Regions from separate parts of the Paenibacillus sp. MB22_1 genome, predicted to be linked through region 3. Evidence: riboswitches for the same ligand, from Rfam matches in the RefSeq annotation. Region 3 holds a riboswitch; each other region holds the start of a gene.
The links. A riboswitch is a leader RNA that binds a small molecule or an ion and turns the genes downstream of it on or off. The one in region 3 is predicted to bind cyclic di-AMP.

Region 1: another riboswitch for cyclic di-AMP. It lies ahead of ACL02P_RS13265 (TrkH family potassium uptake protein); the one in region 3 lies ahead of ACL02P_RS17825 (3D domain-containing protein).
Region 2: another riboswitch for cyclic di-AMP. It lies ahead of ACL02P_RS18570 (C40 family peptidase); the one in region 3 lies ahead of ACL02P_RS17825 (3D domain-containing protein).
Region 4: another riboswitch for cyclic di-AMP. It lies ahead of ACL02P_RS12570 (TrkH family potassium uptake protein); the one in region 3 lies ahead of ACL02P_RS17825 (3D domain-containing protein).

What each region holds. Positions count from the first base shown of each region.
Region 1 is NZ_JBLADV010000002.1:337,444-345,430, reverse strand. Features, by position in the region: gene ACL02P_RS13285 (hypothetical protein) at 1-431, shown strand, start outside; gene ACL02P_RS13280 (Ger(x)C family spore germination C-terminal domain-containing protein) at 469-837, shown strand; gene ACL02P_RS13275 (methyl-accepting chemotaxis protein) at 1,231-2,952, shown strand; gene ACL02P_RS13270 (hypothetical protein) at 3,351-3,722, opposite strand; cyclic di-AMP (ydaO/yuaA leader) riboswitch at 3,868-4,034, shown strand; gene ACL02P_RS13265 (TrkH family potassium uptake protein) at 4,101-5,444, shown strand; gene ACL02P_RS13260 (potassium channel family protein) at 5,462-6,124, shown strand; gene ACL02P_RS13255 (IS5-like element ISPaen2 family transposase) at 6,260-7,894, shown strand.
Region 2 is NZ_JBLADV010000002.1:1,440,061-1,448,047, reverse strand. Features, by position in the region: gene ACL02P_RS18585 (M1 family metallopeptidase) at 1-413, shown strand, start outside; gene ACL02P_RS18580 (hypothetical protein) at 448-1,278, shown strand; cyclic di-AMP (ydaO/yuaA leader) riboswitch at 1,500-1,636, shown strand; gene ACL02P_RS18575 (C40 family peptidase) at 1,641-2,132, shown strand; cyclic di-AMP (ydaO/yuaA leader) riboswitch at 2,393-2,589, shown strand; gene ACL02P_RS18570 (C40 family peptidase) at 2,594-3,085, shown strand; gene ACL02P_RS18565 (GNAT family N-acetyltransferase) at 3,359-3,856, shown strand; gene ACL02P_RS18560 (c-type cytochrome) at 4,021-4,380, shown strand; gene ACL02P_RS18555 (4a-hydroxytetrahydrobiopterin dehydratase) at 4,467-4,766, opposite strand; gene ACL02P_RS18550 (hypothetical protein) at 4,937-5,230, opposite strand; gene motA (flagellar motor stator protein MotA) at 5,422-6,225, shown strand; gene motB (flagellar motor protein MotB) at 6,206-7,018, shown strand; gene rluF (23S rRNA pseudouridine(2604) synthase RluF) at 7,082-7,786, opposite strand; gene ACL02P_RS18530 (ATP-binding protein) at 7,828-7,987, opposite strand, start outside.
Region 3 is NZ_JBLADV010000002.1:1,282,209-1,290,195, forward strand. Features, by position in the region: gene veg (biofilm formation stimulator Veg) at 1-188, opposite strand, end outside; gene yabG (sporulation peptidase YabG) at 396-1,298, opposite strand; gene rsmA (16S rRNA (adenine(1518)-N(6)/adenine(1519)-N(6))-dimethyltransferase RsmA) at 1,337-2,233, opposite strand; gene rnmV (ribonuclease M5) at 2,239-2,784, opposite strand; gene ACL02P_RS17825 (3D domain-containing protein) at 2,933-4,069, opposite strand; cyclic di-AMP (ydaO/yuaA leader) riboswitch at 4,516-4,728, opposite strand; gene ACL02P_RS17830 (TatD family hydrolase) at 4,926-5,699, opposite strand; gene ACL02P_RS17835 (HD domain-containing protein) at 5,716-7,005, opposite strand; gene ACL02P_RS17840 (AbrB/MazE/SpoVT family DNA-binding domain-containing protein) at 7,310-7,564, shown strand; gene rsmI (16S rRNA (cytidine(1402)-2'-O)-methyltransferase) at 7,715-7,987, opposite strand, start outside.
Region 4 is NZ_JBLADV010000002.1:197,697-205,683, forward strand. Features, by position in the region: gene ACL02P_RS12555 (LysR family transcriptional regulator) at 1-268, shown strand, start outside; gene ACL02P_RS12560 (ArsB/NhaD family transporter) at 368-1,648, opposite strand; gene ACL02P_RS12565 (potassium channel family protein) at 1,691-2,353, opposite strand; gene ACL02P_RS12570 (TrkH family potassium uptake protein) at 2,371-3,714, opposite strand; cyclic di-AMP (ydaO/yuaA leader) riboswitch at 3,782-3,944, opposite strand; gene ACL02P_RS12575 (CPBP family intramembrane glutamic endopeptidase) at 4,294-6,006, shown strand; gene uvrC (excinuclease ABC subunit UvrC) at 5,966-7,783, opposite strand; gene trxA (thioredoxin) at 7,928-7,987, opposite strand, start outside.

The sequences.
Region 1 (7,987 bases), 940 kb from region 3:
ATCATTTAAAGGTGATTGTAGTATCCACCACCTTGGTTCGAAACCAAAGTATTGACAAGCTGATGGATTTCGTGCTTCGAGATAACGATATACGGCCTAGTTGTATCGTGCTTTTAAGCAAAAAGTTGGCGAGGGAAACATTAGAGACGGGACATCCTGGAGAAGTCCCGGCCTTCATATTGAGAGATACTCCTCGTGGGCGCTTTAGAACCAGCAAAATCATGAAAGAAGTGAATCTGACTGAGCTGAATGAAAGGTTAGGATCCAAGCAGAGCTTCCTTTTGCAGGAGGTGTCTAAACGCGGAGACGAAATACTGTTTACGGGCGCCGGGATTATTAAAGGGGCTACTGGCAAATGGATCGGTACATTGGATCAAACAGACGTAGAAAGCATTGCCTGGATTCAAGGCGATATTGAAGGGGGGCATTAAAACCTATGATTGACGCAATGAACCACTAACCTACGAAATTGAAAGCGAGAAATCCCGAATTATTCCTCAGATTGAAGAAGGTCGCCTTTCCTTTTATGTCACGATTGAATCGAAAGGCCGTTTAATTGAAAATTGGGATATTGAAGAAGATCCCTCCAAACCGGAATTTTTGGATAGGGCGAAAAAAGCTTCTGAAAATAGGCTAAACCAGATGATCAATGCGACAATGCAGAAGATACAGTCAAAATATAAAACGGATGTGGCTGGATTTGGTGATAGCTTGAGGATTGCGAATCCTAAATATTGGAGGAGGGTTGAAAATCATTGGGACGACGTCTTTAGCCAAACACCTGTGACTTTTGAGATTAAGTTATCGATCACGGATTATGGTGCCTCAAAACAATGAACCAGGCTACCCTTATTTAGAAATCGTCGAGCATTACAGCTGAGCACACTCGATGACTTTCTCTCAATAGTTGGCTTTCAAAGTCCGATCTGTTATTGCAGTTGATTGGAGATTATGAGTACTACTTTTAGGAAATATGAACCCGATGTTGTTTTCGTGTATAATGTGATTTAAATCAATAAACCTTTGGAATAACCTTGCATAAGGAGGATTTTATGTTCAAAATAATGGATTGCTGATGATACAGCGTTTATGAGGATGATGCTGAAAGAGATTGTAAAGGAAAGTGGTTTTGAAGTAATAGCGGAAGCTGAGAATGGCAAAGAGGCTGTTCAATATTTCACAATGTCCTGATCTGAATTCTACTTTACATCAAGGGGAAATCTATTATTTATGAAAAATCTATTCATTCGTTTTAACCGTATACAGAACAAGATTGGGCTTGGCTTTCTCGTGGTTGTCATTTTTTTTGTCTTTGCTCTTATCAGCGTAATTCAACAACTATCTTCTTTTGAGAGAGAGACGCGATTGATTACGGATCATGACATGCAGGTACATAGTCTTGCCCAGTCCATCGAGAAGGATTTGGTGGATATGGAAACTGGTCAAAGAGGATTTGTTATAACCGGTGAAAACAAATATCTGGAACCTTACACCAATGGCAAAGTTAACTGGCAGAGGCATTATGATGCCCTCTATCAGCTTGTTGCAGATAATCCTGACCAACAAGAGAATTTGAAAGCTATTCGTGAAAATGTCGAACACTGGATTCAAAGCTCAGGCGAGGAAGCAATTACATTAAAAAAGGCCAATGACAACAAAGGCATTCAGCAGTTTTTTCAGAACGACCCGGGGAAAGAGGCTATGGATTCCATACGTGAGCAGCTTTCGTCATTTCGTTCCATGGAAAAGCAGCTTACGATGAAGAGAGTAGCGGATCTTGAAAAGAAAAATGGTCAACTCCGGTTACAACTGTACGGTTCTTTCTTTATAATTCTCATCGTATCTGTAATCTCTGCCATCTTTACAGGTACACTAACAACCAAGAACGTACGTAAAGTAGAAAAAGCGATTGCTGAAATCGCTTCTTCCGGTGGCAACCTGACAAAACGAATTACAGTAAAAACCAAAGATGAAACAAAAGATTTGGCGGATCAAACCAATTTAATGTTATCCAGTCTCCAAAATATGATCACTGATATACAAGGCAACACTCTGGAATTGGAACGATCCTCATCCATATTGAAGGCTGGTGCAGAAGAGGGAGCCAATTCCGCCGATCAAATATCTGAATCAGTTAGACGCGTAGCGCAGGGGGCAGAGCACCAAGTCTCACAGGCGCAAGAGATGTCTGCGATCTTGCAACAAATGGTATCTGGACTGGAACAGGTTGCTGTGACGTCAGTCGATGCTTCCAAACTTGCTAAACGAGCACAATCCGTCGCTACGAGAAGTGCCGGTGAGATGCGTGATACTGCGAAAAAAATAAGCAAGATGGAAGAAACATTTTCCGACATTCAAGCTTCAGCTCTAGAACTGGCATCGTTGTCCGAGAAAATACGGGATGTCGTTACATATATTCAGGAGGTCTCCACCCAGACCAATTTGCTGTCACTGAACGCTGCTATTGAGGCGGCGCGCGCTGGCGATCAAGGCCAAGGTTTTGCCGTCGTAGCCGGAGAAATCCGCAAACTGGCAGATCAGGCGGCGTATTCGACTCGTGAAATTCATGAAACTATCGAAGTGATGTTAAACGGAATAAACGGACTGGTCCAAAAGCTAGAAGAGAACAGTCGTGGCGTCAAGGACGGGATTCAAGCCATGTTGAAAGCTGGAGATTCTTTCCAGACTATTACGAACGAAGTGGACAGTTTGAGTGTTCAAGTTATGGATGTTGCTTCTTCTGTGGGGCAAATGTCTGTCGGGAGCAAAGCGATCGAAGGTTCTATTAGAGAGATCACGAGGATTACTGAAGAGACCGCCTCGTTCGCTGAAGAGGTCTCAGCTATGACTGAAGAGCAGGCGGCCACAAGTCGTGAAATGTTCCAAACCGCTCTCCAGCTTAACGAAATGTCAGATTCCCTGAAAGCGTTAGTTGGAAGATTTAAAGTCTGAGTGCAAGTCCCGATTTCCTTGTCTTAAGGAGAACGGGACTTTTTTAGGTGTAAATGAAAGCTTCTTGAAACTGTATAGACTGGAGTTGACATGAATTCTGCCGCTTTCATTACCACTCCACCTCCGGTTGAACGGATACGGATATTTTAGTTGAAGACGTATTGCAGAAGGACAACGTCTTCGAAAACACAATTATCTTCTGGAATGGTGACCAGGCTTTAACTTGTATCTTCCTGTATTAGTTAATTGGACATGGATACTTACATTTCGTAACGCATCCTGATGCAAAACAAAATGATGTTTGGTCTCCATCCGATGCCATAACTCGGGATGGTGTCGATACAGCGGTTCTGCCAAATTGTAGATATCGACCTCACGCATAAAGCCCTTAAGGTAAGTCAGACGAATTTGCCTTTCCATTTTTTTCTTTGCAAGGTCGAGTAATTCTTCTTCGGATATATTCTGATGTAAACACGAAGACCTTGAACTGACGGTAGAATTCGCACTTTTGGCTTCTCCATGACGAGAACAGCTACTGACTGGGTCCCACGTTCGAGATAAAGTGGCGAACGAACCATCTTTTTATACATCCAGGGGAATCCTTTTCCGACGCATACAGGGGCTTCCTTCGTCTTTTGCTGGCCTTCCAGCTTAGCAACGCTGGAAAAATCCATTAATTGCAAGTAAACAATGTACTTTATTATAGTCAATACAAAATTACCCGCCAGACGAAAAGTAAAAATGACGAGAAACGGCAATAACTTTGGCAAGTCTACGCATCATTTAGATTGGGGGCGAAGTTGATCTGCACAATTCCTTATTTCGTCTTTTTCTGGTCTTTTTCTTGAAAATAGAGCTTTGTGGCGAGACGCAATAAAGGATATAATCCATTTGACAAAAATGAATGAAAACAATTGAAAAGATTGGCCGAATTTCGTAATGAAAACGGGGGAACCATATATTTTGGGGTGAATTTCCCGGAGCTTCAACTTCATATATGGGAGGATGAAGCGTCCGCGAATAGGGCAACTGGGCATGTCCGAATCCGTCAGCTAACCTCGTAGGCCTGTGCATCAGGAACCAAACACCGAAAGGCATTGGATTTCCAGTGCTTTTTTTCTTTTGTTCTTTTTCAGAACGACGATGAGGTGAACGCATTGCATTCCAGGAAAATCAACCTTTCTCCGCCGCAGATATTGGTGATCGGCTTTGCGCTCATTATTTTGCTGGGGGCGTTGCTGCTCATGTTGCCAATTTCCAGCACAACCGGGGAACCCCTTCCGTTTGTCGACGCATTGTTCACGGCTACTTCAGCAACTTGTGTTACGGGGTTGGTCGTAGTCGATACCGGCACCTATTTTTCAACATTTGGACAAGTCGTGATCATCCTCCTAATCCAGATTGGAGGGCTTGGGTTTATGACCATGGCCACTTTGTTTTCCCTTGTCCTGAAACGAAAAATATCGTTAAAAGACCGACTCATCCTCCAAGAAGCGATGAACCAAAACTCTGTTGAAGGAATCGTACGCTTAATCCGCAAAGTTTTGTTATATTCGCTCCTTATTGAATCCAGTGCGGCGGTGATGTTTGCGATCCGCTGGTCATTTGATATGCCGATTGGTCGGGCGCTGTATTTTGGAGTTTGGCACGCGGTCTCAATGTTCAATAACGCCGGGTTTGACTTGTTTGGTGGATATCAAAGCTTCACGAAGTACGTTGCTGATCCGATCGTGAACTTTGTTGCGATGTTTCTGATCGTCTCGGGAGGGATCGGATTTATTGTACTGTCTGACGTATTTGAGTTGCGAAAGCGGCGGAAGCTGTCGTTGCATTCGAGGGTGGTATTGACGATGACGTTGGCGCTGATTGTGATCGGGGCGATAGTCATTTTCATCTTTGAGTTCACGAACTCGAAGACGCTTGCTCAACTCAGTTGGAGCGGCAAGATCTGGGGTTCGTTTTTCCAATCGGTGACACCGCGTACGGCGGGAGCCAACACGCTGGATATTGGGGCATTGCGGCAGGCAACGCAATTCTTTATGATCATCCTGATGTTTATTGGAGCCTCCCCAGGCTCGACGGGGGGCGGTATTAAAACGACCACATTTACGATTCTGATCGGCTCGGTTGGCTCAATGATTCGCGGAAGGACTGACCTGGTCCTGTTCCGATTCCGGATGGCCGGGGAACGGGTCTTCAAGGCGCTTACGATCACGATGCTAGCCTTATTCCTTGTCATAGCAGTGGCAATGGTATTGTCTACCACGGAGGACGCGAGCTTTCTATCGATTTTGTTTGAAACCACTTCGGCTTTCGGCACGGTCGGATTGACGATGGGATTGACGGGGAAACTGACGGTTATCGGTAAAATTATCATCAGCTTCACCATGTTCGCCGGTCGGCTCGGGCCGCTGACGCTTGCTTATGCGCTTGGTCCGAAGAAAGGAAAAGAGCTGTACCGCCATCCAGAAGGCAAAATCATTATTGGATAAGGGGAAAACGGGCAAAAATGAAAAAGCAGCAGTTTGTGATCATCGGCTTGGGGCGCTTCGGCTCGAGTCTGGCCTTGAAACTGATGGAGTTAGGGTATGAGGTTCTGGGCATCGACCGGAATGAAGAGATCGTGGAAGAATTTGGCGATCGGCTCACGCATACGGTTGTCGCCGATGCTACAGAAGAAGAGGTGCTGAAGTCGCTGGGGGTTCGCAATTTCGATTGCGGCATCGTGGCGATTGGCACCGATATTCAAATGAGCATCCTGACGGCCATTCTCCTCAAAGACCTGGGCATTCAAACGGTAGTTGCCAAGGCGATCTCCCTTCTGCACGGTCGAGCTTTAGAGAAGCTGGGGGTGGATCGGGTGATTTATCCGGAACGCGACATGGGGGTTCGTGTGGCCCATCAGCTGGTTACTCCAAATTTGCTGGATTATATTGAACTGTCGAAGGAATACAGCATCGTAGAAATGAAAGTTCCCGCTTGCTTGAACCATAAAAGCATAGGTGACCTCAATATGCGGGCACGCTTTGGCTGCAGCATCGTGGCGATCCACCGCAATAGCGGCATCCTGATTGCTCCCACCGCGATGGATCAGCTTAATGAAGGCGACATTATGGTTATCATCGGATCAAAGAAAAATATCGAGCAATTTGAATCCATCATCAATTCCTAAGTAGGGCTTGCTGAACACTAAAAAAAAACAACAAAAACCGCATAACAACAAGGATTTTAAGGCCCATTTGTCGAAATCATATGCAAAGGAAATGCTTGAAAACCACCTAAAACCTTTGCAGATGGAGTGACGAAGATGTTTAAGCCGACCGCGCACCTCGATAATCAATTGATCCTGCCTGGCGATTTCTTTCTGCCCTTTGGCGGAAAGCTGGACGAGGACAATCGCTGGGTCCAGTTGGCGCGGTTGGTGCCGTGGGCGGAGGCTGAGAAAACATACGGTCAATTTTTCAAAGACACCTTTCGCGGCCAGCAAACGATCAGTCTTCGGATGGGGCTCGGTGCGCTCATCATTCAGGAGCGAATGCAACTGACCGACAGAGAAACGTTGGAGTCGATCAGCGAAAATCCTTACATGCAATACTTCATTGGTCTGCCTGGATTCGTCATGAAGCCACCGTTCCATCACTCCATGATGACGCATTTCCGCAAGCGTCTGACGGACGTGCTGGCAGAGTTGAATGAGATCGTCGCCACCGAAGGTGCGAAGGAAACGAAAGATGATGATGACAGCAACAACGCGACCGGCGGCGGTAAAGGCCAAGGGAAGCGCTCGAAGAAGCGCGCCTCTGATGAAGAAGTCGAGCAGCAAACCATGTTTGCACAATCGCAAGTCGCATCGTCAGAAGCAGCGTCTCCCGTGGAGTCGATGGCTACAAAGTCAGAGGTTTCTGAAACGAATAAACTTGTTTGCGAAGCGCATCCGAAATCGACCGCAGAATGGGAAGCCCCTGAGCAGCCGAATCAAGGGACCGTGCTGGTGGATGCCACCTGTGCGCCGGCGGATGTGGCGTATCCGACCGATCTGAATCTGTTGAATGAAGCGCGGGAGAAGCTCGAAGCGATCATCGATACGCTGCATGAGCCGGTCATCGGACAAATGGCGAAACCGCGCACGTACCGAGAAAAAGCGCGCAAACAGTTTCTGGCCGTTTCCAAGCAACGCAGACCGGGGCCGAAAGTGATTCGCAAAGCGATCAGGAGGCAACTCGGTTACGTTGGACGGAACCTCTCCATCATCGCCGAGCAAGCCAAGTCGCAACCGCTCACGCTACTTGGCCGCAAAGCCTATCGCGACCTGCTGGTGATTCACGAACTGTACCGTCAGCAGCTTCACATGTACAACGAGCGTTCCCACCAGATGGAAGACCGGATCGTCAGCATTCATCAGCCGCATGTCAGGCCGATCGTGCGCGGGAAAGCCAAGGCGCGCGTCGAGTTCGGAGCCAAGATCGCGGTAAGCATGACGAAGGGCTACGCGTTCCTTGATCGGCTATCTTGGGATAACTTCAACGAGAGCACGACGCTCATGGACGTGATCGAGAAGTATCGCAGCCGCATGGGATTCTATCCGGCTGTCGTCCAAGCGGATCAGATCTACCGCACACGCGAAAACCGGAGATTCTGCAAACAGCATGGGATTCGGCTCAGCGGACCGGCACTGGGACGCAAGCCGAAAAACGGCCCGACAAGCGAAGATAGGCAAGTGGCCAAACAGGATACCGGAGAACGAAACGCAATCGAAGGCAAGTTCGGAGAAGGCAAGCGCAAGTACGGGCTTGGCTGTATTCGAGCACGCCTTGCAAAGACAAGTGAATCCGTGATTACGCTGCAACTTCTGGTGATGAACCTGGAGCGCAGGCTCCGCGTTCTTTTTTGCCTCATTTTTACGCTGCTATCTCGCAGTCGCCTAGCCATGAGTTTCGGTTAAAGAATCGTTCAGCAAGCCCTAAGTAGGGTGGGATGGTGGCTTACTAGAACATCTTTACCACAACGCGGAACAGATGCTTGACAGCGTTGCTGA
Region 2 (7,987 bases), 160 kb from region 3:
GCAGCTGGAAAGAGTATTTTCAGCAATACGTCTATGACGGGAAAATGGCGGATTTTGCAGTGGAAAAAATTCAGATCACTCCGATCAGCCAAGAAGGCGGCCGGATTTACGAGTCGAACGTAGTCTTTACCCGCAAAGGGGCAACCCACCCGAAGGTTCCGCTGCTGTTTACCTTCACCGATGGTCACACCGTACGCAAGCAATGGAACGGGGAAGATACTCGCCTCGAGATCAAGATGCAATATAAAGCACCGCTGGCATGGGTTCAGATCGATCCGGATTACACCTTAACGGTGGAGAACCTTCACATCAACAACTATCTGAAAGCGGAAGTCCCTGAAACCACGCTGTCCCGCTCCAATATGAGCGTCACCAAGCTGCTTGAAGCGATCCTTGGGGGACTTCTGTGGTAAACCTAGGTCCATACTTCTATAAGGAGGGAAAGAAATGAGTTTCGTTCGTTTGGGGTGGACTGCCCTGAAAAGCCAATTTCCCTCGGTCATCATCTTGTTCCTGTACCAGCTGCTGTGGGGATTGTTCTTGTACAGGTTGGTCGATACCGCGGTAATGGCGCTGCTGCAACGATATCCTGACCCGCCGCCCACTGCGCTGTCGAAACTACTGTTCTTGCTTGAGGGACAAATGAATTTATGGAGCAATCCCGAGGTTCGGCTGTATTGCTGGCTGCTGGCAGGGATGGTCGTCCTGCGCATGATCTTGACTCCGTTGATCCAAGCCGGAATCTTCTACGGCTTCACACCGGCCGATCACCGCAGCCCGGGGTTCCCCCTGTTCCGAGGGATGAAGGAATTTGGCAAACCGGTGATTCTGTTTTACGCGATGGAGCTCGTGCTTACCTTGCTGCCCGCCTTCTGGATTGTACCGAGGCTGCTGTCGCTCTGGCCTGGACTCACCGGTATGGAAATCCCGATGGCAACCTGGCTCACCGGGCTTGGGCTGATTCTTGGCTGGTTCATCTACGGCTGGTTCATCCGGCAGTGCCTGTTATTTGTCCAGTTCGGCTACCTGTTTAAGGCCGGGGTTTGGAATTCCCTGCTGGTTTGCTTCCGAACCCTCTTGCAGGGCATCTCCATCTCGTTGATTCTCGGGGCTTTTGGCCTGATCCTCTTCCTTCTGTTCGGAACCGCATCTTGGGTTTGGACGGGGATGCTGGCCCTGATCCTGCAGCAGGCTTATCCCCTCTTCCGCTGCACGTTTAAGGTCTGGAAGATCGCCTCTCAATTTCATCTTTGGCAGTCAAAGGCACAAAAAAGTTAAAATTTTTTAACTCCTCAAAAACCCCGTAACAACAAGGCCTTCGCCGTTTGGCGAAGGCCTTCAGTCCTATTTCCCCTCTTAATCTTGTGAATTAGGCATTGCCAAAAGATACCTGACTTTGTTACAATAACAGCAACGCAATTTCAGTAACAGTTTTGTAATTATTTTTGTCATCTTTGGCAGGAGATTGGTGCCGGATGTCAAATAAGAAATGTCAGGTGTGAAAAACAAAGCCGAATTCCCTTCACCAGGGAAACGGGGGAACCACTTTGGGTGAATTGATCTCGCTTTAGAGGGATCATAGGGAACCTTCAACCGAATCCTTAAGCTAACCTCGTAGGCATTGGAAGGAGCATAACTTCTTGAAGAAGCGTTTGACGGTAGCAGCAGTAAGTTTTGCCATGCTTTTCACCATTGGAACTGGCAGCGTTTTCGCCGATTCCAAACTGGACAGCGTCATCGGCGGCGCGCTCGGAAGCAGCTATGTTGCGGGCGGAACCACAACCGACGGGTTCGACTGTTCTGGATTTACGATGTACGTCTTCTCGAAGATCGGCATCAAGCTGCCTCACCAATCCGCATCCCAATACAAAATGGGAACTGCGGTTGACAAGAGCGAATTGATCGAGGGCGATTTGGTCTTCTTTAATACTTCCGGTAAAGGCGTTTCTCATGTCGGCATCTACGTCGGCGACGGCAAATTTGCTCATGCCTCCTCCTCCAAAGGTGTAGTCATCAGCAAATTAAGCGAGAAGTATTACGTCGAGCGTTACGTTGGAGCGAAACGGATCATGAGCAACGACAAGTATGAAGATGTGACCGGTGAAATTGCTGAACACGATGATGTTCAATAAGAACTCGCTACGAAGCCCGTGGGGATGTTGATAACAACGTCTCTGCGGGTTTTTTCCTTGTCTTCCCTTCTCCTTCTCCCTAGCCCCAGTCCCTTAGGAACCATTACCCACGAATCGCCTCGCGAAAACAGGCCAATAGAAGCGTTTTTTTCGACAAACTTGTCAACTCTGGACGGCTTTGGTAAAATGAACAACGTAAATGGTAACAACTTTGTAATTATTGTTGTAACTGTTTCTGTGCAAGATCTTGGGTGCAATCTACAATGAAACTGCCGAATTCCCACGCACCCGGGAAGCGGGGGACCCACCATAGGGTGAATTGATTTTCGCTATAAAGGTAACAACTCCCAAACTAATAACTACCATTTCAATCAAGGTTACTTACCTCTATAGCAAATCATAGGGAACCTTCAACCGAATCCATAAGCTAACCTCGTAGGCCTTGGAAGGAGTAAGACATCTTGAGAAAGACTTTGACAGCAGCGGTAACGAGTTTAGCCCTCCTATTTACCTTGGGGGCAGGTAGCGCCTTTGCCGACTCCGCAAAAGCCGAGACAACGACGCTATCCAGTATCGTCGATTCCGTGTACGGGACGCCTTATAAATTCGGAGGCACCACGACAGCGGGATTTGATTGCTCCGGATTTACCCGGTACGTCTTCAGCAAGATGGGCATCAAGCTGGCGCGTGTGTCCGCCGCCCAGTATAAGCAAGGCACACCGGTACCCAAGAGCGAGCTTCAAGCTGGGGATCTCGTCTTCTTCAAGACGACGGGGACGGGCAAAGTATCCCATGTCGGTGTTTACATCGGCAACGGTGAATTCGCTCACGCGTCCTCATCCAAGGGCATCCGGATCGACAAGTTAAGCAATAGTTATTACCAGAACCGCTACGTTGGCGCGAAGCGAGTTCTCAGTAAATACGGTTATTCCGTCTACGCTGCGGAATCGTAATCCATTGATCTATCGGTTTCATCCTGTTCATCATCACTAATTCACCGCTGGGCCGGGTTCTCATTGGAACCGCCTTGCGGTCTTTTTTTATCTGTACTCTTATCTATATAACGAAACAACTGGGAAAAAGGTTGCCGCAAAGCCAAAAATCCCGCGCAAATCTCACAAATTCCCGAAGGGGGGGCAAAAACCTTTACAAGCTGCGTATTTCCGGCTATTGTGAGGATAATGGAACAATTACGACGGACTTTCCTTTAACAAAGGAGGGGCAATATGGACCAATCGATGTCTCCGTTTCGTATCGTGCCGATGGAAGAAGCCCATGGCGCGGAAATTTGCACCTGGCGTTACGATTCTCCTTACGACATCTACAGCTGGCTGCCTTGGGAGCAAATGAAAGCGCTTGACGTGGAGTTTGGGAACCCGGCGATCCGCGCCGAACAGTATGTCTCCGTGTTGAATGAAAAGGGCGAGCTTGCCGGCTTCGCACAGTACTTCCCGATGGAAGGAGTCACCCGGCTTGGCATCGGCATGAAGCCCGAGCTATGCGGCCATGGGCTGGGCAAGCAGTTTGTGAGGACCATCGTGGAGGAAGCCCGGCGCCGTAAGCCGGAAAACCAGATTGACCTTGAAGTGCTGACCTGGAACACCCGGGCGATCCGGGCCTACCAGAAGGCTGGGTTTGTCATCACGGATCTGTACGAGAAGATGACGCCTGGCGGGGTGTCCAAACCGTTTTATTGCATGGTTCATAAGGGGCTGCCTGAATAAAGGCACGCCCCTTTTTATGTCCTGTTTTGATTAAGACTATGACTTATGGTACACAATTTAATGAAAACGGATCATTTTTGTTCCTAATTTGGACACAAAGACTATGATCAACCCGCGTGTTCCGTTATAATGGATAGGTAGCATACATAGGAGGGGCGATTGAAATGCAAAAGTGGATCATGAGCGGTTTGTTCGTCATCGCAGGCGCTTTAGCCCTTGTATTGATGTTCACCTTGCCAAGCCGGGAAGAGGCTGCGCAAGAAGCCAAGCCGCAAATGCCTGAAATCACCATGAACGCAGAACAAGCCGAAGCCATCGTCAAAGCAAATTGCATCTCCTGCCACGGTGATACATTGCAAGGCGGAGCGGGCCCAAATCTGCAGAAGATCGGCTCGGAATTGACGGCAGAACAACTGTATTCCATCATCACTAAAGGGAAGGGCGGCATGATGCCTTCTTTTAAGGATCGCTTAAAGGAAGAGGAAATTGCGAACGTCGCCATGTGGCTTGCGGAGAAAAAATAAAAGCACGAAAAAGCACGACCGCCGGGAATTTACGTTCCCGGCGGTCGTTTTGTTACCCCTATAGTTTCGATCATGCTCTGATTTGGTTAATCCCCTGACCGCATCTTTTCGTAGACCTCGTTATATTGTTGCGCCTCCTTGATGTCAACGGCTGTAATGCCGCCTTCCTCCCAAGAGGTCAAACGGAGCGTTACCGTTTTATAGTCGATTGTGATAAAGGGATGGTGGTTAAATGCTTCCGAGATCGCTGCTACCTCATCAACAAATGCGATTCCCTTCATAAAGTTGGAAAACGTATATTTACGAAAAATCCATCGTCCTTCCTCTAGTTCCCATCCTTCCAGTTTTTCCAAATGCGCTTCTACTTCTTGCGGTGTAAACGGCATTATTCTTCCTCCCGTTCTCTTCAAGAACTCCTGTATATGTAAGTTTCCTCGTCACGCACCAGGATCTGAAGTTTGATTTGTCCTAGCTTCGTCTCCAACTATTGTATTCTCAAACCCCTGCCTTCATGCTTATCGCCATTGGATGGTACAGCGGCAGCAACAGTATCCGGTCATATCAAGGATACGGAGGTCAATTCGGAATCCCCAATCAGGATATTGATGCGATGTCCTTCGGGATCATAGATCACGATCGCACTGCCCACCTCGATCATCGGCTCCGAACCCAACCCAAAGAATAAATCCTCCGCCAGAGCTTCAAGCACCTCGCCGCGATCGGTATCCGATAACACTTCCCATTCGGAAGACTCCATTTCGAAGAAAAGATAACTATCTTGAATCCGGCCAACCGCGTTCGTCAAATCAGCCAAAATAAATTCATAATCTCTGCCGTGCTTCACGCCCACTGCGATATCCTCCCTTTCGACCTTCTGCATTTCAGGCCGCATTCTTATTATACCGGAAAAAACACCTTAAAAAAAAAGGGAAATCTGTCGATAAAATAGATAATCGTTTCAAACGGTGCAGGCGTGCCCCTTTCCGCAAGGATGCGGGAAGGGTAGGTAAGGTTCAATTTCTCTCAAGGACGAGGTGTACAATGGAATTTTCAACAATTATTGGTTTGATTCTCGGATTGATTGCCCTGATTTTAGGTATGTTCCTGAAAGGCGCACCCGTAGAAAGCTTGGTCCAGAACCCTGCGGCCTTTGTCATCATCTTTGTCGGAACGGCGGCAACGTTGTTTATGGGCTTCCCGCTGTCGGAGTTGAAGAAGTTTCCGACTTTGATTAAATTGACGATCGTCAAACCTAAAATGATCAGCAAAGCGGAATTGATCACCCTGTTTACGGAATGGGCGACAATTACCCGCCGCGAGGGCTTGCTGGCGCTGGAGGCGAAGGTTGAAGAGATCAATGATGATTTCCTGCGCGGCGGCATGCGGATGATCATCGACGGTAACGATCAAGAGTTCGTGCAGGACGTCCTGACAGAGGATATCGCAGCCACCGAAGAGCGTCACAAAGCCGGTGCATTGATGTTCTCGCAGGCAGGGATGTATGCCCCGACGCTCGGGGTACTTGGCGCCGTTGTAGGTCTGATTGCCGCCCTGTCCGACATGAGCGATATGGAAATTCTGGCTCATGCGATTTCGGGCGCATTTATCGCGACGGTATTCGGTATTTTCACCGGTTATGTGCTGTGGCACCCGATCGCCAATAAACTGAAACGTCTCTCGAAGAAAGAGATGGAGATCCGATTGATGATGGTGGAAGGCCTGCTGTCCATTCAATCGGGTGTGTCTACGATTGCGATTCAACAGAAGCTTGCCGTGTTCTTAACCCCTGCGGAACGTGCGGAAATCTTTGAAAAGGGGGCCGTTGATGGTGAGCAAAAAGAATAAAAAACACCAAGATCACGAAGAACATGCCGACGAGAGCTGGCTGCTCCCTTATTCTGACCTGATGACGCTGATGCTGGCGCTGTTTATCGTCCTCTATGGGATGAGCACAGTGGATGCGATGAAGTTCCAAGAGATGAGCGAAGCCTTTAAGAGCGTACTGACCGGCGGCACCAGTGTCCTGGATCAGAACGCCATGATCAGCAATAACAAGACTTCGCTAAGCGAAATCGAGACGCCAAAATCCACCCAGGATAGTCTGATGACCAAGAAGAACGAGCTGAAGCGTCAAGAACAGCAGAACCTGGAGGCGCTGAAGAAGCAGCTGGACACCTATATCAAGGAAAATGGATTAACGGATGACCTGGAAACGAAACTCAATCAATCCCAGCTGATGATCACGATTAGCGACAAGGCGCTTTTCGCTTCAGGAGAAGCCGTGGTGAAACCGGAAGCTCGTCAGTTAGCTAAGGCGATCTCCAACATGCTTCAGCAATTTCCGGATTATGAGGTTATCGTATCCGGCCATACCGACAACGTACCGATCTCAACCTATGAATTCCCGTCCAACTGGGATTTAAGCTCGGTGCGGGCGTTGAATTTTATGAAGATACTCCTGCTTAACACGAACTTGGATCCGAAGAAGTTTAGTGCCATCGGATATGGGGAATATCACCCTGTTGCCAGCAACGATACGGCTGCGGGCCGCGCACAGAACCGCCGGGTCGAAGTCTCGATCATCCGCAAGTACGTGGATAGCACCGAGCAGCTTGGCGTAACGGCTGCCCACGAATAAAGAAATAAGGACAGGCGCCTTTCGAGGCAAGCCTGTCCTTTATTTTTCGTAGACCGTGTCACGTTAGGAAAGCTCGTAATTCAGGGCCAAGCCCAACTCCCGCTTCTCTTGTTCGGTTAAGTCGCGCCAGGTGCCCACTTTCTGTTGGCCGAGATGGATGTTCATAATCCGAATGCGCTGCAGCCTGCGCACCTCATACCCGAGAGCGCTGCACATTCGGCGAATTTGCCGATTCTTCCCCTCGGTCAGAATAATTCGGAACACCCGATCCGAAACCCGCGTCACCTTGCACGGCAACGTCATTTCCCCGAGAATTTTAACGCCTTCGCTCATCGCCTTCACAAAGCTAGGTGTAATCGGCCGATCCACGGTCACGATATATTCCTTCTCATGCTTGCCTTCCGCCCGCAGAATTTTGTTGACGATATCACCATCGCTGGTGAGCAGGATTAATCCCTCCGAGTCCTTATCCAGTCGTCCAATCGGAAAAATCCGCTCCGGATGCCCAACGAAATCCACAATATTGCCTTTCACATGCGTTTCCGTTGTACAGGTGATCCCCACCGGCTTATTTAAAGCGATATACACGTGCTTAGAGCGCTTCGCCGCAATCGGTCTCCCATTGACCCGGACATCGTCTCCAGGCTCCGCCTGGCTGCCTAGAACCGCCTTGACGCCGTTAATGGTCACTTGGCCTGACTCGACCAGCTTGTCCGCCTCCCGCCGGGAGCAGAATCCCGTTTCACTGATGAATTTATTAATCCTCATGATGCTGTCTTTGGTCCCTCCGCATGGCCTAGCAGTTCGCTTTAATTCGCGAGATCCGCTTGCCCTTCGTGATGTTCTTCCTCCTCCTGTACAAGCGGGAGGGTAATGGTTACAGCCGTTCCTTTTCCAAGCTCGCTTTCGATCTTCAGCGTCCCGCGGTGTCCTTCAATGATCCGCTGGCTGATCATCAGACCGAGACCG
Region 3 (7,987 bases):
TAAGACACACGCTTAAAGGTTTGCTGCTCTTGATCCAGCTTCACAATGAAGACCGAAGGATAGGTCTCCTCCAATACTCCAGTGCGTTCGACGGTCTTCCGGCGACCACCGTTTGCCCGGAGCATAATTTTCTGTCCAACGTGGGCGTCGAGACTATGCTTTATTTCCGACAGCGCATTTTTAGCCATTGCCTGTGACCACCTTCTTTCTTTGTCCATTATACAGGAAAGTCACAAACTTGTCAAATCGGAATAAATAATTATATCAGCAGCAAAAAAGATGTGTCAACGATTATTTTTCGACATTTTCTTTTTACCTGATGGCTAAAGAGCCAGGTACTAAAAAATAACCGGAAGGTCCTGGGGCACTAGCCTCAGTTCCTTCCGGCAACCCTTTCACATGGACGGCACCACTTTCAGCGTCGACAAGTCCTTCAGTTTGGGCAACCCGATTCGGTAACTGCCACGAGTCTCGATCCCGCCAACCCCCTGGGCGCCGCTGATCGTATGATTCAGCACGTCAGTAATCTGGATCGTATCCCGAATCGAGGTGAGCGACGCTTTAGCGGCGATATACACCGGATCCAGCGCATGGATCAGCACCCGGCCGGGCGAACTAGCAAAATTAGCCCCCGCCTGCAGCAGCGCCTCAAAATGCGACTGGCAAGCGCCGGCCACAATCGTTAACGTATCGAAATTCCGTTCGTATTGCCGAGCCATTTGAATGGCCTCCACAAAATACTTGGAATTTTTATAGCTGGTCAAATTATAAAGGTCGCTGGTGGGGCGCGATTTTAACACGCCGTCATGACCCGTGATCACGACGATATCCGGCTTGACCACAGGCAGCAGACGGTACAGCGCATTTGCCATTTGCGATTCCGTGACATAATAGCCTTGAACCGGGACGCGCAGCTTCTGATACAGGCTTAAGCTCTTTTGCAAATAGCGTTCGTCGCCATCGAGATGCAGGACCTTACCCGGGACCTCAAAATAGGCCGGCTCGCCTTGCCCATACAGTTCCCGTCCAATTACCATTCGATTGCGTTCTGCCAATTCCTTGCGGTCTTGAGTTAACCGCTTCAGCGATTCCGTCGCCTTAATGCGGGCCCGCTGCGTCGTCTCTCCTGGGGAAGCCGGGTCTACCCTAACCAAATCAGTTAAGGGCGCATCCGCCAGCAGCCGGAATTCCGTTCCTTTAATAATCGCTTCACTCCGCACAATCTGTTCGATTCGGAACGTAACATCTCCACCGTATGATTTGCGGACGACCAAGTCTCCCAAGTTCGCCAAATCCATCACCTCTATCCCATCGTATGGGCGACAAGAGGGAATGGTTACTCGCGGAGTTCCTTCACCCCGGCATTCAGCAGCGTATCACTCAGCTTGGCGAACTCGTCCAGGCTTAATGTCTCCGCCCGCCGGGAAGGCTGGATCCCGGCTTCCTCCAGCAGTTGCTCCAGTCTCTCCCGCCCTTCCTTCGGGAAGAAGCGGCTTTTCAAATTGTTGGAAATCGTCTTTCGTCTCTGGGCAAAAGAAGCCTGCACCACCTCGAAGAAAAACGCCTCATCCTGAACCGCCACAGCTGGCTTCTCCCGCACGGTTAAGCGAATCACTGCGGACTCTACATTCGGCTGTGGAATAAACACGCTGTGCGGCACCGTGCAGATCATCTCCGGGGTGCTGTAGTACTGCACGGCGATGCTAAGGCTGCCGTAGTCCTTGCCGCCGGGAGTGGCAGCCATGCGCTCGGCCACTTCCTTCTGGATCATGACGACGATATGTTTCAGCGGCAGTTTCTCTTCCAGAAGCTTCATCATGATGGGAGTCGTCACGTAATACGGCAGATTGGCGACGACACTGACGCCGCTCACCCCGCTGAATTCCGCAGCAAATAAAGCCTTTAGGTCCAGCTTCAACACATCGCCATGGATCACATGGACGTGCGGGTAGGGCTCCAGCACCTCCTGCAGAATCGGAAGCAGCCGCTGGTCAATCTCCACCGCTGCCACCTTGCCTGCCTCCTGCGCCAGCTTCTCCGTTAAGGCGCCGATGCCCGGCCCGATTTCCAGTGCGCCCTGGGTCTTGTCCAATTCGGCGGCGGCAACAATTTTACCGAGGATGTTTTGGTCGATCAGAAAGTTTTGCCCCAGACTTTTTTTGAACGAAAAACCGTGCCGCTGAATGATCTCCTTCGTCCGGCGCGGTGTGGATACGTCTTCCCTTATGCTCATGGTTCTTAAACTCCTTTGCTTTCCAACTCGGCTAACGCAGCTGCAAACTCCTCGCGGCTGATGCGGAACACGGTTAACCGTTTGTAGAGCTGCTTTCCGTTACAATATCCGATACCCAACAGCTCGCCCAGCGCTTTTCGCCGCGCCGCAGCTTGCGGGTGTACGATTAACCCTGCGTTAATCAAGTCTTCCCAGGTGATTGCGGCCTCTACTCCCGGCGCTTCGCTGCGCACCCGGGACAACGCGGTGCGGATCGCCTCCGGCGAGGCATTCTCCACCCCAATGTCGCCTTTCTTCGTAGCTTCGACCTCAGGCAGGAAAGCGTGCTTGCAGCCCGGCACCCGCGCTGCCACGATTTTACGAATCCGCTCCCCGGCATGGTCGGGGTCCGTAAAAATAATCACGCCCCGGCGTTCCTGAGCCAAAGCGATTTTCTTTAGCACGGCTTCGCCTATCGCCGAACCCCCGGTCTCAATCGTATCCGCCTCTACGGCTCGTTTAATGGCCACGGTGTCGTCTCGGCCCTCCACCACGATGACCTCTTTGATCATGGATCTGTCTTCCTTCCTGTTCTTGCTTGTCTCCACCAGAATAACAAAAAGAAGAGGATCATATCATCCTCTTCTAATCCACTGTCTTATTCATCATCCTAATACTATCTCATTCCCTCCGCATTGTAAAACGAAAGAGAACGAGATCTTAGTTCAATTCCGGCTTCGTCGGACCGATTACGTATACGGTGCGGCCCTTCTTGCGGCCGAATTTCTTAGCATCCTTCAGACTATCAAAATAGACGTCCATCTTATTTCCATCGATGGCTCCACCCGTATCCTCTGCCTTACGGAAGCCGACTCCTTCGATGTATACCCACCAACCAAGCGGAACGACGTCTTTATCAACGGCAATCGTTCTGCCTTCCGTCACGCGGGTACCCGAAGCCGTACGGGTGCCTATCCCGTCTTCTTCCGCCGAATACGCGGTTAACGTAACATTTTTCAGGATCTTTTTATATTTGAATGAGACGCCACCTTTGGTCGTCGTCCCGCTGATGTTCACCGTATTTCCCTTACGGCTTATGCTGGCCGACAGGACCTCGGTAGGTTTCTTCGTGCCGACTGCGATCACCTTCGGCTGAGGGTCCTTGGAGACCTCTTTGCCGAGCCAACGCTTCGCCACGAATTTTCCGTCTTCGTAGGTTTTCTCAATGTTGTGAATGACCAGACCTTCGGTACCTTCTTGAATGACCTTCGTGGTACCTTTTAGCAGCTTGTCGTCCGACGTTTTGACCACGCTAAAGGGCACAGTCTCCTTGCTCTGCACCGTTTGCTTGCTGACCCGAACGACCTTGACATTCAGGTTCTCGGTAACTTTACTGTCCAATGCCGGGGTCACCTTGTCGTCTTCATCCAAAGTGATGCCGAGCTCGGACAATACGCCCTCTACTTTGCTTTGCGTCGTGAAGTGGACTTTCGTGGTGCCGTCCGCGGTCACATTGACCGGCTTGGCGCGTACTATGACAATGCGGTCACCGTTCTTCAGCGAGCTTTCCAGCGGGAGGGATACCGAATCCTTCGCACTGAGCTTAATCGATTGTTCCTCCAGCAGATGAGCTACACTGGATTGGGTTGTCTCCACTGACTGGACATTCCCGTCCACGATCAGGGATACTTCCTTCTGTGCCTGGCTATACAGCCAGATTAGGATGATGATGATTCCCGCGATGGCCAGAACGCCGACGAGCGCTATCTGACGTAAATTCTCATGCTTCCATCGCATTGCGTAAGACATGCTGGATGAGCGTGATTCATGGGTCTCCTCTTTGCGGAAAATGCCCATTTCTTCCGTCCTCCTTCATAGTCCCGCCGTCTAGGTCGATGCATGATAACGATTGACGCGACTACAGTTACTTTTTACAAAACGCCTAAGGTAGTCAAAAAGTCATCTTTTGATCACGAAGCAGGTCAAGAAGTGAATTCGGCATCGAATCTTGAATTCAGCCGGGCCTTCCGTTGCTCACGTACCCCCATGTACGCTGCGCTACTCAGTCCCAAGCTTCATCCAACCTTCTCGGTGCTGAAAAACCTGACTTTTTGAACACTGATCTTAAATTTAATCCTAAGCGTTTTGCATCCTTGACCAGTCTCTCCTGCTTGTCGTCACCTCCTGTTTTCCAACAGTATGACGACCCTATTACTTTTATTCAAAACAAAAGAAGCCGGGAGAAAGAGTTAGAGGAACTCCTTCGTGGCTTCTTGAATGTCTTGGGTGTAATAGCTGCACGAGTGACCTCTCTTATTCGCTTACGAGGTTAGCTGTCGGGTTCGGGCGAAAGAGAGCCGCCCTTTCTCAGTACATTCGCTCATGGCGCAATGACCTTGAATTCACCCCATAGACCCTGGAAAGAAATCGAATACGAACGCATACAGGCTATCGCCAACTGCAATCCGTATTGGTTCCCCCGTTCTCCGTCATAGGAGATTCAGCGAGACTGGTTCATGGAACCAAGCATCGTACGGTTCAAAACGAACCGAATCGATACTGAAAAGATTCTATCCTGTTTCGATGCAGGTTGTAAAGGACGAATCAACCACGTTTTTTTAAAAAAATGGTTAAAAAAATGTAATGACCTTGTTTTTGAGGGTTAAAAAGCATTAATCTTTCCGAAATCCTCTTTATTTCATCCGTTTTGCTCTCAAATACTCGGGATTCCAAATCGTTCCAATGCGTTTCGGGTGGTAATTTCCGCGATTTCCTCAAAAGTGACCCCTTTGAGCTCGGCTGCCATTTCTGCAACCAAGCGGACATGAGCGGACTCATTCCGTTTACCACGATATGGATGCGGCGTTAAATAAGGGGAATCCGTTTCGATCAGCAATCGATCCATCGGCGTCTTGGCCAACACTTCTTTTGGCTGTTTTGCATTTTTAAACGTAATCGGCCCGCCAAACGACAAATGAAATCCCAAATCTAGACACATTTTGGCAATTTCCCAACTGCCGGAGAAAGAGTGCATCACGCCTCCAACTTCATTGGCTTTCTCTTCCCGAAGGATGCGTACCACGTCTTCGTGAGCGTCCCGATTATGAATGGAAATCGGCATGCCCAAGCTGCGAGCCAGTCCAATTTGCTCACGAAAAACCTTATGTTGAACGTCCTTAGGTGACGTATCCCAATAATAATCCAGCCCAATTTCTCCGATGGCGACGACCTTCTCATGCTTGCACAATTCTGCAATCCAGTCCAAATCGCCCTCTTGCATTGTAATCGCGTCTTGCGGATGCCAGCCGACAGCGGCATAAATGAAGTCATACGTCTCTGCCAACTTCATGGTCGAAGGGATCGTCTCGCGGTTAAATCCGATGTTAATCATCCGCGTAACCCCTTGTTCCACGGCGCGCGCGATCACTTCCTCGCGGTCCTCGTCAAATTGGGGAGCATCCAAATGCGTATGCGTATCAAATAACATAAACCTTGTCATCCTCCTAATTCCGTTGCTCGAAAATGCGGGCTACCGGGCGGGGCAGCCGATCTATCACAGCACACAATTTATTATCCGGATAGTACAAATGCGTCTTCCCTCGGTGCAAGCCGCTGATCGACCGCACGATATCCGATACTTCTGAAATTTCCCGGAGCCGTTCCTGCCGGTCCAACAGCAAAATTTGCTTCTGTCGAACCCCATCGTCCGGACGGAACACATCATACGGCAGATCGGTCGGAAAATCAATTTCCATGTCGTATTCAGGTTGTAGGCCCACTTGTCTAAAAGCGTACCGAATCTCCTCCAGCATTTCCAGCTCCGGCGTGTCCAATTCTACATATTTATACAATTTGCGATTTAAAAACCGGGAACATAAATCGCTTAATCGCTCATCCTTTTCCCGCGTCCACTGCATGAAAGCCGTTTGCATCAACGCTTCGTCCAGCTGCAAATAATCGGCAACGCCGATATCCCCTTGAAATAAAAATGGCAGCGGATGCGGCAAGAAGTTAAAGGAATGCCCGCTCCGGTATAATTCCTTCGCCCGTCGCAAAATTTGCCGGAGAATGATCTCCGAGCTCCGCGTCACCGGGTGGAAATAGACCTGCCAATACATCTGATACCGCGACATCAAATAGTCTTCCACCGCATGCATCCCCGATTCTTTGACAACAACCCGCCCTTGAAAAGGTCGAAGCATCCGCAGAATTCGGTCCATGTCAATCGTCCCGTAGTTTACGCCGGTAAAATAAGCATCTCGCAGCAAATAATCCATCCGATCCGCATCCAGCGGGCTAGAGACCAAGTTCACCACAATCGGATTTTCGTAATCCTTCCGGATCACCGCAGCCACCTTGTCCGGAAAATCCGGAGAAATCTCGCGCAGGACGTTCCCCACCTCGGTTTCCCCCAAGAGGATTTTGCAGGTCCAATCCTCATGATGCATTTGAAAAGCTTCTTCTATAGAATGGGAAAACGGACCATGCCCCAGGTCATGCAGTAGCGCCGCACACAAAGCTACCAATTTCTCACTGCGGGGCCAATCGGTGTAGCCGCTTCGTTCAAACTGCGAAATAATCCGCCGCGTAATCTCGTAAACGCCAAGCGAATGGGAAAAACGGCTATGCTCGGCGCCATGAAAGGTCAAATACGATGTTCCAAGCTGACGAATCCGGCGAAGCCGCTGGAATTCCGGCGTATTAATGAGCGACCAGATCACTTCGTCCTGTACATGAATATAATTATGTACGGGGTCTTTGAACACTTTTTCTTCGCTAAGCCGACGATGCATGAACCAACACTCCTTTTTCATAAAATTTGGCGGGTCACCGTGTGGAGACGACAAGATATGTCGAATTGTGTCGTAAAATGAGCGGATGACGATTTCCAAAATGTCGAATTATAGATCATTGTGAACTTGCTAGATTCCGTAAAGGTTCTCGGAGTTGTGTATCCGAATTTTTTAGAAATAATGTTGAACTATACCATAAATAGGTTGACTAATCTGGCAATGGTTGGTATTATAAAAATCAGAAAAGATAGAATGATGTCGAATATTGACAATTCCAAATTATAGCGAGAGGGGCAATCATCCTATGATGAAATCCACAGGTATTGTAAGAAAAGTAGACGAATTAGGCCGTGTTGTCATTCCAATTGAATTGCGCCGCACTCTGGGGATCGGAGAAAAAGATGCGCTCGAAATTTATGTAGACGGTGAACGGATTATGCTCAAGAAATATGAGCCTGCTTGCATCTTCTGCGGTAATGCGGAGAACGTAACTTACTTTAAAGGCAAAATTGTTTGCCATGAATGCATTACGGAGCTTCCGACCCCTGTGACAAATTAAGAAATATAGTATATAATAGATTTACTGAAACTGTTAATTCTAACCTTTTTCATATCTCCTTGGCGCCTTCCTAGGCTTGAACCCGGCTTAGCGAAGGCCCCTTTTTTGGCCGAATTGGATAATATTTCATGATTTCGGAGAGAAGTGGGGCTACAATAATTGATTGTAGATATCCCGCTTTGCAACCCCCCGGTCGGCCGCAGTTTTTTTCATGGCTTCCTTCCGCGACAGCCCTTCTTCCGTTTCGTAATGCCGGACATGCTCCTCCACAGTTAGCGCTTGCCACCAGGCATCCCGCTTCTCCTTCACTTGGTCGGGATGTGCCCCTTCCACAACGAGGCAATATTCACCCAGCGGCGGATGCTCCTGCAGCCAAGCCAGGCAATCGTGAATCGTCCCCCGAGCCATTTCCTCATAACGCTT
Region 4 (7,987 bases), 1.1 Mb from region 3:
CGTGCCCGATATTCGCATGGAAATCGATTCGTTTGAAGCGATCGTCCGCCTGCTGCCGATCTGTAAAGCAGCCGCGCTATTGCCCAAATCGTACCTGCGTATGCCGCTGCTGCGGGATAACGGCCTGCTGACCGTGCCGATTCCAGAACTGGCCCAGACACGGCGCGAAACCTGTCTCGTATATGGCGACAAATCGGAGCTGACGAGCGAAACGAAGGAATGGATCACGCAAATCCGCGAAACCCTCGTGAAAGAATTGCCGCTCTAACGCCACCATGATCCACCCGAACCTAAACAGCTATTCGTTACACCAAAAAAGCTGCCGCTCCTTCAGGCTAAAACCTGGATTAGCGGCAGCTTGTCTATTTTAAATGAAGTATCGCAAATAAACGTAGAGGCTGGAGATCAAAATGGTGACGATCATCAGCGGCAGCCCGTATTTCAAATATTTTAGGAAGCTGATCGGTTCCCCTTCCTTGGCGGACATCCCAGCAGCGATCAAATTGGCGCTGGCTCCGATTAATGTTCCGTTTCCACCGAGACAAGCGCCAAGCGATAGGCTCCACCATAGCGGCTCCAGGTGCTGAATCCCCATTCCGCCCATGTCTTGGATCATCGGAATCATCGTCGCCACCAGCGGAATATTGTCGATAAACGCCGACGCCAAAGCACTCAGCCAGAGGATCAGCATCGAGGTGGTTAGCGGATCGCCTCCAGTCAGGCGCATCACCTCTTCGGCCACTCTCGTAATGATTCCCGTTTCAACCAACCCTCCGACCAATACGAACAAACCCACGAAAAAGAAGATGGTGGGCCATTCCACCGAACGGAAGGCTTGTTCCATCACGTGCTCGCCGGTCATGAGCAGCAGCAAGAAGGCGCCAGCCAGCGCAATAGTAGCCGTTTCCAGATGTATGTATTGATGAAGGAAAAAGCCCAACAAGGTCAACCCCAAGGCGATCAGGCATTGGGTGAGCAGCTTTTTCTCCGTAATCAAGCCCTCCAGACTGATCTCCATCAAGCTCTGTTGATGAGCATAAGCCTTTTTCAACTCTTTGCGGAAGATCACGATCACAAGCGGCAGAATCACTGCCAAAATGATCAACACGACTGGCGTCAAATTTTGCATGAAGGCTACGAAGGTCAGTTCCTTCACGGCGCTGCCAATCATAATGTTGGGAGGGTCTCCGATTAAAGTCGCCGTCCCGCCGATATTCGTGGCAAGAATCATAGAAAAGAGGTAAGGGAACGCCTGAACCCTCAACCTCCGCGTAATGCTAAATGCCACCGGGACCATCAAAATAATGGTCGTTACGTTATCCAGGAATGCCGAACCTATCGCGGTGATCAGCGCCAGCAACCACAGCAGAGTGATCGGATTGCCTTTGGCCAGCTTGGCCGTCCATATGCCGATGTACGTGAATAAACCGGTCTTGGCTGTCGTATTCACGATGATCATCATCCCGATCAAGAGTCCCAGCGTATTAAAATCAATATGATGCACTGCGCTCTCCTGATCAAGGATGCCAAAGATTATCATGAACGCCGCACCAGCCATAGCCAGCACCGTTCGGTGAATTTTCTCAGATATAATGAGTGCGTAGGTCAGCAAAAAAATGATTAAAGCCCAAATGGCCTGTTGTTCCATACTTCTCTCCGTTCCATGCTAGTAAGCCATCTTACCATCTTATTAAGGATTGATGATTGATTCAAATTGCTCGATATTTTTCTTTGCTCCTATAATAACCATAATGTCGCCTTCATTTAACTGATCCATCGCAGTGGGAGCAACCAAAATACCGCCATTGCGGTGAATCGCCACGATGCTGCAGCCAAAGCGTGCCCGCATATTGAGGTCACCTATGCTTTTATGGTTCAAGCAAGTGGGAACTTTCATTTCTACGATGCTGTATTCCTTCGACAGTTCAATATAATCCAGCAAATTTGGAGTAACCAGCTGATGGGCCACACGAACCCCCATGTCGCGTTCTGGATAAATCACCCGATCCACCCCCAGCTTCTCCAGAGCTCGGCCGTGCAGAAGCGAGATCGCTTTGGCAACTACCGTTTTAATGCCAAGATCTTTGAGGAGAATAGCTGCCAGGATGCTCATTTGAATGTCGGTGCCAATCGCTACGATCCCGCAATCGAAATTACGAACCCCCAGCGACTTCAGCACCTCTTCTTCTGTAGCATCGGCGACAACCGTATGCGTGAGCCGATCGCTAAGTTCTTCCACGATCTCTTCATTCCGGTCGATGCCCAGAACCTCATATCCTAACTCCATCAATTCCAAGGCCAGACTCGAGCCGAAGCGCCCCAAGCCGATGATCACAAACTGCTGCTTTTTCATTTTTGCCCGTTTTCCCCTTATCCAATAATGATTTTGCCTTCTGGATGGCGGTACAGCTCTTTTCCTTTCTTCGGACCGAGCGCATAAGCAAGCGTCAGCGGCCCGAGCCGACCGGCGAACATGGTGAAGCTGATGATAATTTTACCGATAACCGTTAGTTTCCCCGTCAACCCCATCGTAAGTCCGACCGTGCCGAAAGCCGAAGTGGTTTCAAACAAAATCGATAAAAAGCTCGCGTCCTCCGTGGTAGACAATACCATTGCCACTGCTAAGACCAGGAATAAGGCAAGCATCGTGATCGTAAGCGCCTTAAAGACCCGTTCCCCGGCCATCCGGTACCTGAACAGGACTAGGTCAGTCCTTCCGCGAATCATCGAACCAACCGAGCCGACCAGAATCGTAAATGTGGTCGTCTTAATTCCGCCCCCCGTAGAGCCTGGGGAGGCCCCGATAAACATCAGGATGATCATGAAGAATTGCGTTGCCTGCCGTAATGACCCAATATCCAGCGTGTTGGCTCCCGCCGTACGCGGCGTCACCGATTGGAAAAACGAACCCCAGATCTTGCCGCTCCAACTGAGCTGAGCAAGCGTACGCGAGTTCGTGAACTCAAAGATGAAAATGACTAACGCCCCGATCACGATCAGCACCGACGTCATCGACAATACCACCTTCGAATGCAACGACAGCTTCCGCCGCTTCCGAAACTCGAATACGTCGGACAGTACGATAAATCCGATCCCGCCCGAGACGATCAGAAACATCGCAACGAAGTTCACGATCGGATCAGCAACGTACTTCGTGAAGCTTTGATATTCACCAAACAGGTCAAACCCTGCATTATTGAACATCGAGACCGCGTGCCAAACTCCGAAATACAGCGCCCTACCAATCGGCATATCGAATGACCATCGAATCGCAAACATCAGCGCCGCACTGGATTCAATAACGAGCGAATACAACAGAACTTTGCGGATTAACCGTACGATTCCTTCCACAGAGTTTTGGTTCATCGCTTCTTGGAGGATGAGACGGTCTTTTAGCGATATTTTTCGTTTCAGGACAAGGGAGAACAAAGTGGCCATGGTCATAAACCCAAGCCCCCCAATCTGGATCAGCAGGACGATCACGACTTGTCCAAAGGTTGAAAAATAGGTCCCGGTATCAACCACGACCAACCCCGTAACACAGGTTGCTGAAGTAGCCGTGAACAGTGCGTCGACGAACGGGAGTGTTTCCCCGGTCGTACTGGAAATCGGCAGCATGAGCAGTAGCGCACCCAGCAAAATAATGATCGCAAACCCAGTCACCAATATCTGCGGCGGAGAAAGGTTAATTTTCTTGGTATGCAACGCGTTCACCTCATCATCGTTCTGAAAAAAACACAAAAGAAAAAAAGCACTGGAAATCCAATGCCTTTCGGTGTTTGGTTCCTGATGCACAGGCCTACGAGGTTAGCTGACGGATTCGGACATGCCCAGTTGCCCTATTCGCGGAACATATCCCCTTGCTGGGAGTTGAAGCTCCGTGAAATTCACCCCAAAATATACGGTTCCCCCGTTTTCGTTGCGAAATTCGGCCAATCTTTTCAATTGTTTTCAATCATTTTTCGTCAAATGGATTATATCCCTTATTCCGTCCCGCCACAAAGCTCTATTTTCAAGAAAAAGACCAGAAAAGGACGAAATCAGGGATTGTGCAGATTAAGTTCGCCCCCAATCTAAATGATGCGTAGACTTGCCGAAGTTTTTGCCGTTTCTCGTCAATTTTGCCCTCCGTCTGGCGCAGGGGGGATAGCTGTGTTATCTTTACTTTGACGTACTTGAGGGAAAAACATACCTCATAATATAAGAAGAGTACGTGTTCCCGATTTCATTCAACTTAATAACAAAGGAGTTTTGCGAGTGAGTTCCCCTTTGACGTCAAATGGCCGCCGCAGGATGAAGACCAAAAATCTGTGGCTGCTGGCCGCCCTAGGATTCATTGTGTTCGTCGCCGTTCAACTGTTTCCGACCACCGATTCGGAGTCCTTGCAGCTGCAGCAAGCAAATGAGGTGATCAGCAAACCGGAAGCAGCTGCCCATGCAAGTGAATTTGTCCAATCCGTACTTGGGATCGACCTGCCGAATCCCACGAAGGATAAAGCATTGATTACATACGAAACGCGTTCCGATCTGTTTGGTTACTTAACCAAAGCCGATCTGCTCGCCCCATACTTAAAAACGTATGACAAGCAATTTCCATATGACGTATTTCGTGTCCGTTACACGGACCCCACCGAATCGTTAAGCGCCGTGACCGTGGATGTCCATATGACCACCGGTCAAGTCGTCGGCTTCGAGGAGATCAGTTCCTCCAGCAACGCCACCAAGCAGATGATGCTTGATGTAGGATCGGAAACCACCGATTCCATGAAGGCATGGGAGGGGGATTTAACGTTAGCGGAGAAAGAAGAGCTGGCACAGCCTTACCTGAACGCCTTTGGATTTAAACCAAGCGATCTGGAGCTGGCCTCCGGTGAAGGGGATGTGGGCCTCCTCTACCATATCAATGGCTACACGTTAGGCGAATCGCAAGCGGAAATCAAGCTCAGCTTCGAATACGGCAAGGTTTCCTCGTTGGAGAGCTATTTTACCGTACCGCAGGCTCATCAGGACTACGTCGCCGGACAGACGAAAATCGCCAGCTGGCTCACCTATGCCGGATACGCCCTGTTGACGTTCGTGCTGGCGATTCTGGCGATCGTCTACAGCGCGCTGACGCGGGCCCATACCTCGTTTAAGCGGGGTATTTTCCTGGCTTCGGCTTACTTCGTGCTATCCACGATTGGAACGATCAACATGATCCCCGTGTTCCAAAAAGACGGTCTTGAATCCGGCGTGCTCATCTTTGGCCTCTTCTTCCAAGGTCTGGTGACGTTGTTCCTCGCCGCTTCCGTGTACTTCTCGCTGGTGGGCGGCGATGGACTGTGGCGGAAGAACGGCATCAACTTGTGGGCGCGATCACGGGAAGAAGGGTACGGCCGTTCCATCCTGACCTCCGTGGCTGACGGGTATGCCTGGGCATTGATCCTGTTAGGCGTTCAATCCGTTGTTTTCTTCATTTTAGAGCAAACGATTCATACCTGGTCCACGACCGATGCGACGCAATCGCCTTACAACATGGTGTACCCGCTATTGTTTCCGCTGCTGGCTTGGGTGGCAGGGATCGGAGAAGAAGCGGTGTATCGCTTGTTCGGGATCCCAATGCTGAAGAAAATGTTCCGCAGCACCTTTATCGCCTGCCTGCTGTCGACCTTAATCTGGGCGTTTGGCCACACGTTGTATCCGATTTATCCGGTCATTTCGCGCCCGATCGAATTAACCTTTATCGGACTGCTGTTCAGCTTCGTGTTCCTGCGCTACGGCTTCGCGACCGTTGTCTTCTCGCACGTCATCTTCGACAGCATCCTGATGTCGCTGAGCCTGATGTTTATGGGCGGAGCGCTGAACATCGTCGCCGGGTTGTTCTACATCGCCTTGCCGGCGATCGTTGCGTATGTGATTTACTTGTTTAACCCGCCAAGCAAGGAGCGGAAGACCCCGACGCCGCAACAAAAAGAGGAGCCGTATGTTATGACTCCTCTGGCGGATCTTCGTCCCGAAGGGCATTAAGGATTTGACGGGCTAATTTATCCCCGATAGAAAGAGGCCGAAAGTCTTCGACGGAGGCCTCTTTAATTTTTTTCAGCGATCCAAAGTGCTTAAGCAGCGCCTTCCGGCGTTTCTCCCCGATGCCGGGGATCGAGTCCAGCCGTGAGGCGACCATCGACTTGGCCCGCTGTTCGCGATGGAACGAAATGGCGAAGCGGTGCACCTCGTCCTGAATCCGCTGCAGCAGGTAGAACTCCTGGCTGTCGCGCGGCAGATAAACCGGCTCCGGCGGATCAAACGCCATCAGCTGTGCGGTTTTATGCTTGGCGTCCTTCACGAGGCCGCATACCGGGATGTGTAGGCCCAGCTCGTTCTCCAGCACATCGGTAGCCGCAGAGATCTGCCCCTTGCCTCCGTCGACCACGATTAGGTCAGGCCGCGGTAAATTCTCCTTCAGCACCCGCTCATAGCGACGGCGGATGACCTCGCGCATCGTCTCGTAATCGTCCGGGCCCTTCACGGTTTTTACTTTATATTTGCGGTATTCCTTCTTGGCCGGCTTGCCGTCAATGAACACCACCATGGCTGAGACCGGGTTCGACCCTTGGATGTTGGAGTTATCAAACGCTTCGATCCGCGACACCGACTCCAGGCCAATCGCTTTGCCGAGGTTCTCGGCCGCCTTCGAGGTGCGTTCCTCATCCCGTTCGATCAGGCGGAACTTCTCGTCCAGCGTCACGCGCGCGTTCTCCTCGGCCATTTTGGTCATTTGCCGCTTTAAGCCGCGTTGCGGCACCAGCGTCTTCACCCCCAGCCACTCCTGCAAGGCGGTTGGAGCATCGAGCGCGCCGGCCTCCTCTTGATCCTCCGGCTTCTCCGGCAGCAGAATCTCCTGCGGCAAAGCCGGGTTATCGCTGTAATACTGCGTCACGTAGGACATAAAATCGCCATAGGCGTCGCCGTAAAACGGAAAGACCGACGCATGCCGTTCGATCATTTTTCCCTGACGCATGTATAGAATCTGCACGCACATCCAGCCCTTGTCTACGGCATACCCAAACACGTCGCGGTCCTTCGCATCGGTCACCGTAATCTTCTGCTTCTCCATCACCGCATCAATGTTAATGATTTGGTCGCGCAGCTCCTTAGCTCGCTCGAATTGCAGGGCCTCGGCTGCCTCGTGCATTTTGCGCTCCAGCTCTTTCTTGATCTCCACATGCCCGCCGCTCAGGAACGAGATGATCTCCTGCGTCATCTTCTCATACGTTTCCTTCTCGACCTCATATACGCAAGGTGCCAAGCATTGGCCGATGTGATAATACAAGCACACTTCCTTCGGCATCACATTGCATTTGCGCAGCGGATACATGCGGTCGAGCAGCTTCTTCGTTTGCTGAGCCGCGTAGGCGTTCGGATACGGACCAAAATATTTTGCTTTATCTTTAAGCACCCGCCGGGTCACTTCCAGCCGGGGATGCGGTTCATTCGTAATTTTGATATAGGGGAAAGTCTTGTCATCCTTCAGGAGGATATTGTAACGCGGATGATGTTCTTTAATCAGGTTACATTCCAGGATAAGTGCTTCCATATTGCTCGCGGTCACGATGTATTCGAAGTCGCGGATCTCGGATACGAGCAGCTGGGTTTTCCCGTTATGGCTGCCTGTAAAATAGGAACGGACCCGGTTCTTCAGCACCTTGGCTTTGCCGACGTAAATGATCTTACCGTCTTTGTTCTTCATTAAGTAACAACCCGGGGAATCGGGCAGCAGCGCCAGTTTATGTTGGATTCGCTCCATCGCTTTCTCGTAACTTAACGTTTCATTGGCCGATGTGTCCAAGCTTCCTCCTCCTTTCTCCACTCCAAGTTAACGCAGAAAACGCCTCCGGCCCAAACCGGAGGCGTCATCAAAGGCGTCAAGCGACGCGCCTGATCGTCTGGATTATTGATGTTTAGCGATCAGGTTCTTCAGCGTATCCTTCGAGTTCAATCCGACGATTTT